DNA from 2 places in the Yersinia canariae genome. Region 2 is predicted to be linked to the other one. Evidence: predicted binding sites of a transcription regulator. Region 2 holds the regulator's gene; the other holds the start of a gene.

Region 1 (4,222 bases), 1.2 Mb from region 2:
GGCTATAGTTATTTCTAATTCATCACTCATATTTATCACACAATACTAAGGTTAATCATCTCGTGGAATCCAAACCTGCGCGTATCCTGATCAGTGCCTGTTTGATGGGAAAACCCGTGCGTTATAACGGTAGTGCTCTGTCAGTCCATGATGAAATTATTCAGCGCTGGCAGGATGAAGGGCGGCTGGTACTGGTTTGCCCTGAGCTGGCCGCCGGAATGCCCGTTCCTCGTCCACCGGCTGAAATTCAGCAAGGTAATGGCGAGGCGGTATTGCAGGGGCAGGCGCGCGTGATTGAGCAATGGGGAAATGATGTTAGCCGGGAATTCCTGCAAGGGGCTTATCAGGCATTGGAGTTGGCACAAAAGCACCAGTGCACATTAGCAATTCTCACTGAAGGTAGCCCATCTTGTGGCAGCAGTCGGATTTACGATGGTCATTTTAATGGCACTCAACGTGCGGGACAGGGCGTGACCACGGCATTGCTGCGCCGCCATGGAATAACTGTTTTTAGCCATCTTCAACTTGAACAGGCAGATGATTTTTTGCGAAGCGGTTCACAATCAAGGTTAAAAATTAATCAAATGTCATAAAATGTCGCTATACTGTATGAATGTACAGTATCCGTATGGATTCGAGCCTTTAGTGACTTATTTTTATGAAAACCATTAAGTTGAGGTAGCGATATGACATTTAAAATTGTTGAAAAACCCTCGCAACACGTTGTGAGTATCCGACTTGTCGGGCCTTATCACGAGACCATCCCGCAAGGTTTTGACCAGTTGTCATCACTTTATACCCAGTATCAAATTCCCGGAAAAGATTGGTTAGCACTTTACTGGGATAATCCGGAAACCAATCCTCCGGCGGAGCTGCGAGCAGATGTGTCATTATCTGTCGCTGATGATTATGTCTTGCCAGCCGAGCTCAGTGGCCAGCTACAGTTGCAGGTAATTCCCGCTGGTTTATATGCGGTGTACCACGCCCGAGTAACAGACGATGATTATGCCAAAGCTTGGGGGGAATTGTATCACCACCATCTGCCGCAAAGTGGTTATCGCCCAGCAGAAGGTGCTTGTTATGAGGTTTACCTCAATGACGGCAGAACTGACGGCTATTTTGATATCGATATCTACCAATCCGTCGAGAAAAGTCAATAAAGTGTAGCAATGATAGGTGGATGCTACGGAAAATATCGACCTGACTTATCTGCGTCAGCAATTTAGCCTTTCTTCGCGGGGAGGCCAGCTGCCCGCGAACCAAAACAGATGACAAAACTTACACTCAGGAGAATATGATGACGAACACCACTCAGCTGGTCGCTATTGTGACAGGTGCATCAAGGGGAATTGGCGCGGCAATAGCCGAGCGTTTGGCAAGGGATGGCTATGCCGTTCTTATCAATTACTCTCGGGCTGATGATGAAGCTGAGGAATTGGTACGCAAAATTCAACAAGCAGGTGGAAATGCATTGAGTGCTAAAGGCGATATTAGTGATCCCGCCGCAGTTGCTCAATTATTTGCTAAAGCAGAAACAGCTTTTGGCGGGGTTGATGTTTTGGTGAATAATGCCGGGATAATGTCACTCAGTACTGTTGCTGACAGCGATGATGAACATTTTGACCGCCAGATTGCAATTAACTTAAAAGGAAGTTTCAACGGGATGCGGGAAGCTGCGAAACGGCTTAGAAATGGCGGCCGAATCGTCAATTTTTCAACTAGCGTCGTGGGGTTGAAGTTAGAAAAATATGCTGTTTATGCAGCAACTAAAGCTGCGGTTGAAACTATGACGGCAATCCTGGCAAAAGAGATGCGTGGCCGCAACATTACTGTTAATGCTGTTGCGCCAGGACCAACGGCTACAGACCTTTTCCTTAATGGTAAATCCACAGAACTTATTGAGAAAATGGCAAAAATGGCACCACTGGAAAGATTAGGTACTCCCGAAGATATCGCAGCGGCCGTGTCATTTTTAGTCGGTAAAGATGGCGGTTGGATCAATGGGCAAGTCCTGCGCGCCAATGGTGGCCTGATTTAGCGCTGTTTTTGAGGCGGATAGCCAGTAGTCCGGGCAAATAGTACTGAAAGATAAGAAATAATAATTAATTGCGATTGTCATAAAAGCGTCATTCGCCTGTTCTAGTATCCGTTGTAACCAATCAATACAAATTGTATTACTGTTTTACAACAAGGAACTCTACTGATGCAGAACCGCGTATCCACTTTGTCCGGCATAGCCTTATCAACCCTGATACTAAGCAGCTCTCTATTCGCCCACAATGCTGTTGCTGCTGCCACCGGTTTATATGATCGCAGCGCCCACGGTGATATTACCCAATTTGGTGGTGCTCGCCGTTTGACAGAAGATCAAACTCAGGCCCTTCGTGATTCACTGTCCAACACAACAGCAAAAAATGTCATTCTGCTGATTGGAGATGGGATGGGGGACTCAGAAATTACTTCTGCACGTAACTATGCCATGGGTGCCGGTGGTTTCTTTAAAGGGATTGATGCATTGCCGCTGACAGGGCAATACACGCACTATTCATTAGATAAAAAAACACAGAAACCAGACTATGTGACTGACTCAGCGGCTTCTGCTACCGCCTGGTCATCCGGTGTGAAAACCTATAATGGTGCGTTGGGCGTGGATGTGTTTGGTAAAGATCACGTCACGCTATTGGAACTGGCTAAAAAAGCGGGTAAAGCCACCGGTAACGTTTCAACAGCTGAATTGCAAGATGCGACTCCTGCGGCACAATTCGCCCATGTTACTGGTCGCAAATGTTACGGTCCGGAAGAAACCAGTGAGAAGTGCAGCACTAACGCATTAGAGAATGGCGGCCGTGGCTCCATTACCGAGCAAATGATTGAAGGGCGCGCAGATGTGACATTAGGCGGCGGTTCGAAATCATTCAGTCAATTAGCTAAAGCCGGTGAATGGAAAGATAAATCATTGCGTGATCAGGCTCTGGCCCGTGGTTATGTCATTGTCGAAAACCTTGATGATCTGAATGCAATCAAGCACGCCGACCAACAAAAACCGCTGTTAGGTCTATTCAGCCCAGGGAACATGCCTGTTCGTTGGCAGGGGCCAAAAGCGTCTTATCATGGCAATGTGGACAAACCGCCAGTTGTTTGTGAAAACAATGCTGAGCGAACTAAAGATATCCCTACCTTGGCTGTCATGACAGAAAAGGCTATTGACCTACTAAAAACCAACAAAAATGGTTTCTTCTTGCAAGTTGAAGGGGCCTCTATTGATAAGCAAGATCACGCAGCCAATCCTTGTGGCCAGTTTGGCGAGACTGTTGATTTAGACGAAGCGGTCCAAAAAGCATTGGAATTTGCCCGTGCTGACGGCAATACGCTGGTTATCGTGACTGCGGACCATGCGCATTCCAGCCAAATTATTGAAGCTGATGCCAAAGCTCCAGGTTTAACTCAGGCATTGACCACCAAAGATGGCGCAGTGATGGCTATCAGCTATGGTAATTCTGAAGATGATTCTCAAGGGCATACCGGTACGCAATTACGCATAGCGGCTTATGGTCCACATGCTGCAAATGTTGTTGGCTTGACCGACCAAACTGATCTGTTCTTCACCATGCGCGATGCAATGGCCATTAAATAAATACCTATCTATCTTGTAGAGAGTCCCGGTGCAGCAATGGCCGGGATTTTTCATTTCTGCTATTTGTTTATTGCGCCTTCACCTACGAATATCCTCGATTCACATCATGATCGCTTACCAATTGTTATAATAATAACATTATGACAGCTCACCCCCAAGGCCATTAATCGGTATTGTTCACTTTCATTGGTGCGATCTTTGTCACACACATAACATTCAAGCTCTGATAATGTTATTGAAATAACATTGAGAAATAAAAAAATAGCACAGAGGAATGGACAATGGATATTGCAGTCATTGGCTCGAACATGGTTGACCTGATTACCTACATTGATGAAATGCCACAAGTGGGGGAAACATTAGAAGCACCCGGTTTTGAAATCGGCTGTGGAGGTAAAGGCGCGAATCAGGCGGTCGCGGCGGCTCGATTAGGGGCAAATGTGATGATGGTTACCCGCGTAGGTGACGATCTTTTTGCTGAAAACACCATAAGAAATCTGCAACAAGCGGGGGTTGATACTCAGCATGTCAAAGCGGTTGCTGGAACTTCCAGTGGTGTAGCACCTATTTTTGTCGATAAATCGTCTC
Region 2 (4,222 bases):
TACCTAGTGTGATGTCCACCACCACTTGATTGAACATTTGGCGCATGCGCTCTTGGCGTGGCTCGGCTAAATCCGCTTCCTGCGCCAGTCTGCGCTCAAATACATCTGTAACACTCAGCTCATTGAGTGTTTCTTTTTCCTGGCGTTCAATGCTGTTATTGCGCTGTTCTTTACTGCGCCGCAATAGCACCACTTCCACCGGAAGTTCCGCGGCCAATGCCTGGATTCGTCTTTGAATATCAGTGAGATAGTCTTGCGTTGCGACTTCTATATCTAGCCATACCGGTAAGCCCTGATGGTTAGCAAATTCGGCTAACTGTTGCTCTATTTGCGCCAAATCGCCTTTGATTAACTTCATTGGTTGAAATTGTGGGATGAAGAGTGGGGTCACTGATGTTAAAGCTTGCTGAGCAAATTCAACCAGATAAACACTTTTCTCGCTGCTCAATTCATCAAAACTTAAAGCGATTGGTGAGCCGCTATAACGGATATGCTCGGTTTTCGCAACTTGCTGAGCGCGATGGATATGACCCAGAGCAATATAATCTGCTGGGGGGAAAGCTTGTGCCGGGAAAGCATCCAGTGTGCCGATATAAATATCACGTACCGAATCTGTGGTGGTGACCCCGACTGTGGTCAAATGCCCAGTGGCGATAATAGGCAAGGGCAGCCCCAGTTCCGTGCGCCGCTCTAGCGCTCGCTGATAGAGCGCCTGATAGTGAGCGGCAATTGCTTCTTGTAATGCCAGTTGTTTTTGCTCACCGGACTCACCGGCCTGACTGGTAACTAAGTCGCGCGGTCGCAAAAAAGGAATAGCACAAAGCAAGGCCGCTGGCTGGCCCTGATGGTCTTTCAGTATAATAACTTGTTGATCCAGATTGTTATTGGCGCAGGAAATGACTGTGGTATTCAAATAAGAAAGCAAACCCCGAGATTCATTCAGCGTTGATACTGAATCATGATTTCCCCCCAAAACAATCAACTGGCAATTTGTTGCCTGGAGTTCGACCACAAAACGGTTATACAGCTCACGGGCATAGCTGGGTGGGGAGCCAGTATCAAAAATATCCCCTGCAACAATCAGCGCATCAACCTGATTTTCTTCAATCTGTTCAATAAGCCAGTGTAAAAAAGCCTGATGTTCAGGCGCACGACTTTTGGTAAAGAAATGCTGGCCTAAATGCCAGTCAGAGGTGTGAATAATGCGCATAAATCTCCCGCTATGGCAGGTTGTCTTTCAAAGATAATGGCGCTGATTATAAACGCTGCCCGCCGGATGTCGCGGCTAAAAGCAGGGTGTGAGGGAAATCTCCGAGACGCCTCGCAAACTTGAGCACTGCATTTTGCAATTATCATGAAATTTATCACTATGCTTATTGCTTACAAGAGCGCGATGTTTTTCATAAAAATGTCACAAAAGTGACGCATAATGGCATCCGAAATCAAATAGTGACCACTAACTTACTGGCAGGGTTGATGATGGCAAGACGCATACTGGTAGTTGAAGATGAAGCACCAATCCGTGAGATGGTGTGCTTTGTGTTGGAACAGAATGGCTACCAACCGTTAGAAGCCGAGGATTATGACAGTGCAGTCACGCGTTTGTCGGAGCCTTTCCCCGATTTAGTGTTATTGGACTGGATGTTACCTGGGGGCTCAGGTATTCAGTTTATTAAGCACATGAAACGTGAAGCGCTGACCCGCGATATCCCAGTGATGATGTTGACCGCCCGTGGCGAGGAAGAAGACAGAGTGCGCGGTTTGGAAGTCGGGGCGGATGACTATATTACCAAGCCTTTTTCACCCAAAGAATTGGTGGCGCGCATCAAAGCCGTCATGCGCCGGATATCGCCAATGGCGGTTGAAGAAGTCATTGAAATGCAAGGATTGAGTTTGGACCCGTCCTCACATCGGGTTATGGCCAATGAGCAAGCGCTGGATATGGGGCCGACCGAATTTAAGTTATTGCACTTCTTTATGACCCATCCTGAGCGAGTTTACAGCCGTGAACAGTTGCTTAATTATGTCTGGGGCACTAACGTTTATGTAGAAGATCGCACTGTTGACGTGCATATTCGTCGGCTACGTAAGGCGCTTGAAATTGATGGCCATGACAGAATGGTGCAAACTGTCCGGGGAACCGGATACCGTTTCTCAACGCGCTACTGAGTTTTCAGTGCCGGAGAATTCGTTGTGTTAGAACGTTTATCATGGAAAACGCTGGCTTTAGAGCTGGCCCTTTTTTGTTTGCCCGCATTATTGTTAGGTGCCTTTATCGGGTACCTTCCTTGGTTATTATTGGTTTCAGTTATCGCAGCACTGGTCTGGAATTTCTACAACCAACTTAAATTATCTCATTGGCTGTGGTTAGACCGCAGCATGACTCCGCCTTCTGGGCGCTGGAGTTGGGAGCCTTTATTTTACGGCTTATACCAGATGCAACTGCGAAATCGTCGTCGGCGTCGTGAATTAGCGCTACTTATCAAACGGTTCCGTAGCGGTGCCGAATCATTACCTGATGCAGTCATTATGACGACAATTGATGGCAATATTTTCTGGTGTAATGGTTTGGCTCAGCAATTGCTGGGGTTCCGTTGGCCGGAAGATAATGGCCAGCATATTCTTAACTTACTGCGTTATCCTGAATTCAGTCAGTATCTGCAACAGCAAGAGTTTTCTCGTCCATTGACCCTGCAACTCAATAATGGTTATTACGTTGAGTTCCGCGTGATGCCTTATTCTGAAGGCCAATTGCTAATGGTGGCTCGTGATGTGACCCAAATGCGCCAGCTAGAAGGGGCTCGGCGTAATTTCTTTGCCAACGTTAGTCATGAGCTGCGCACTCCTCTGACAGTCTTGCAGGGGTATCTGGAAATGATGCACGACCAGGAATTAGTTGGGCCATTACGGGATAAAGCACTAGGGACGATGCAGGAACAGACCAAGCGAATGGATGGGCTGGTTAAACAATTATTGACGCTGTCGCGAATTGAAGCAGCGCCTAATGTGGACATGAATGAGCAGGTCGACATTCCGCGGATGCTGAAAATGTTACAGCATGAGGTACAAGCGCTGAGCAATGGGCGTCATGAGATTACTTTCCGAATTAACGAGCAGTTGAAAGTCTTTGGCAATGAAGATCAACTGCGCAGTGCTGTTTCTAATCTGGTTTATAACGCGGTTAATCACACTCCAGATGGCACCAAGATTGAGGTGTGCTGGCAGCGCACTGCACAAGGCGCACAATTTCAGGTTAGTGACAATGGGCCGGGGATTGGCCCTGAGCATGTGCCGCGCCTTACAGAGCGCTTCTATCGGGTGGATAAGGCCCGTTCAAGGCAAACGGGTGGCAGTGGGTTGGGGTTGGCAATTGTGAAACATGCATTGAGCCATCACGATGCGCGTTTGGATGTCATGAGTGAAATCGGTTTGGGGACGAGATTTATTTTTACCCTACCGAATCGGTTGATTGTTCCGACGGTTTTAACCGAGAATGCAGTCAAATCCTAAGACTGCATGGACACCAAGTTGATGAGATGGGGAAAACTGGCGCTGTTGTATGCCCTGCTAGGGTGGGGCTACGGCGCTATAGCGCAACCAGTAGCTGTTTCGCCTGTCGCTGAGGTTCAGGCGCTAAAGCCTCATACTCTGTCTGGTAATCTTTCCAGTGTCGGCTCCGACACCTTAGCTAATTTGATGTCTTTATGGGCTGATGATTTCAATCAACACTACCCCGGCGTTAATTTGCAAATACAGGCAGCAGGTTCCTCTACCGCTCCGGCGGCATTGGCGGCAGGAGCGGCTCAACTCGGGCCGATGAGTCGGCCAATGAAAGCGGCTGAAATCACCGCATTCACTCAACGTTATGGTTATCCGCCACTTGCTGTTCCTGTTGCGGTAGATGCATTGGTCGTTTTTGTTCATCAGGATAACCCACTGAACAAAATGACTTTATCTCAGCTCGATGCTATTTTTTCGCAAAATCGCCGCTGTGGAGAACCTCACCGCATCCAGCGCTTTGGTGAACTCGGGCTGAAGGGAGGTTGGGCGGCGCGATCTCTGCAACGCTATAGCCGAAACTCAGCCTCTGGCACTTATGGTTTTTTCAAGCAGAGAGTGCTGTGTGATGGTGATTTCGATAATAATATCAATGAACTGCCCGGATCTGCTTCCGTTGTGCAAGCTGTTGCCGGTTCATTAAATGGTATTGGTTATGCCAGTA

Evidence for each region. The regulator PhoB, encoded in region 2, activates phosphate uptake and scavenging genes when phosphate is short. The targets are predictions, from matches to a motif close to CTGTCATAAAACTGNCNNAT.
Region 1: the regulator PhoB is predicted to act here: its motif matches at 2,113-2,132, upstream of phoA (alkaline phosphatase).

Annotation. Positions count from the first base shown of each region.
Region 1 is NZ_CP043727.1:2,276,375-2,280,596, forward strand. Features, by position in the region: gene F0T03_RS10545 (2-thiouracil desulfurase family protein) at 63-593, shown strand; gene sbmC (DNA gyrase inhibitor SbmC) at 687-1,160, shown strand; gene F0T03_RS10555 (SDR family oxidoreductase) at 1,298-2,038, shown strand; gene phoA (alkaline phosphatase) at 2,204-3,634, shown strand; gene rbsK (ribokinase) at 3,916-4,222, shown strand, end outside.
Region 2 is NZ_CP043727.1:3,500,143-3,504,364, reverse strand. Features, by position in the region: gene sbcD (exonuclease subunit SbcD) at 1-1,210, opposite strand, end outside; gene phoB (phosphate response regulator transcription factor PhoB) at 1,480-2,169, shown strand; gene phoR (phosphate regulon sensor histidine kinase PhoR) at 2,194-3,510, shown strand; gene F0T03_RS16205 (PstS family phosphate ABC transporter substrate-binding protein) at 3,532-4,222, shown strand, end outside.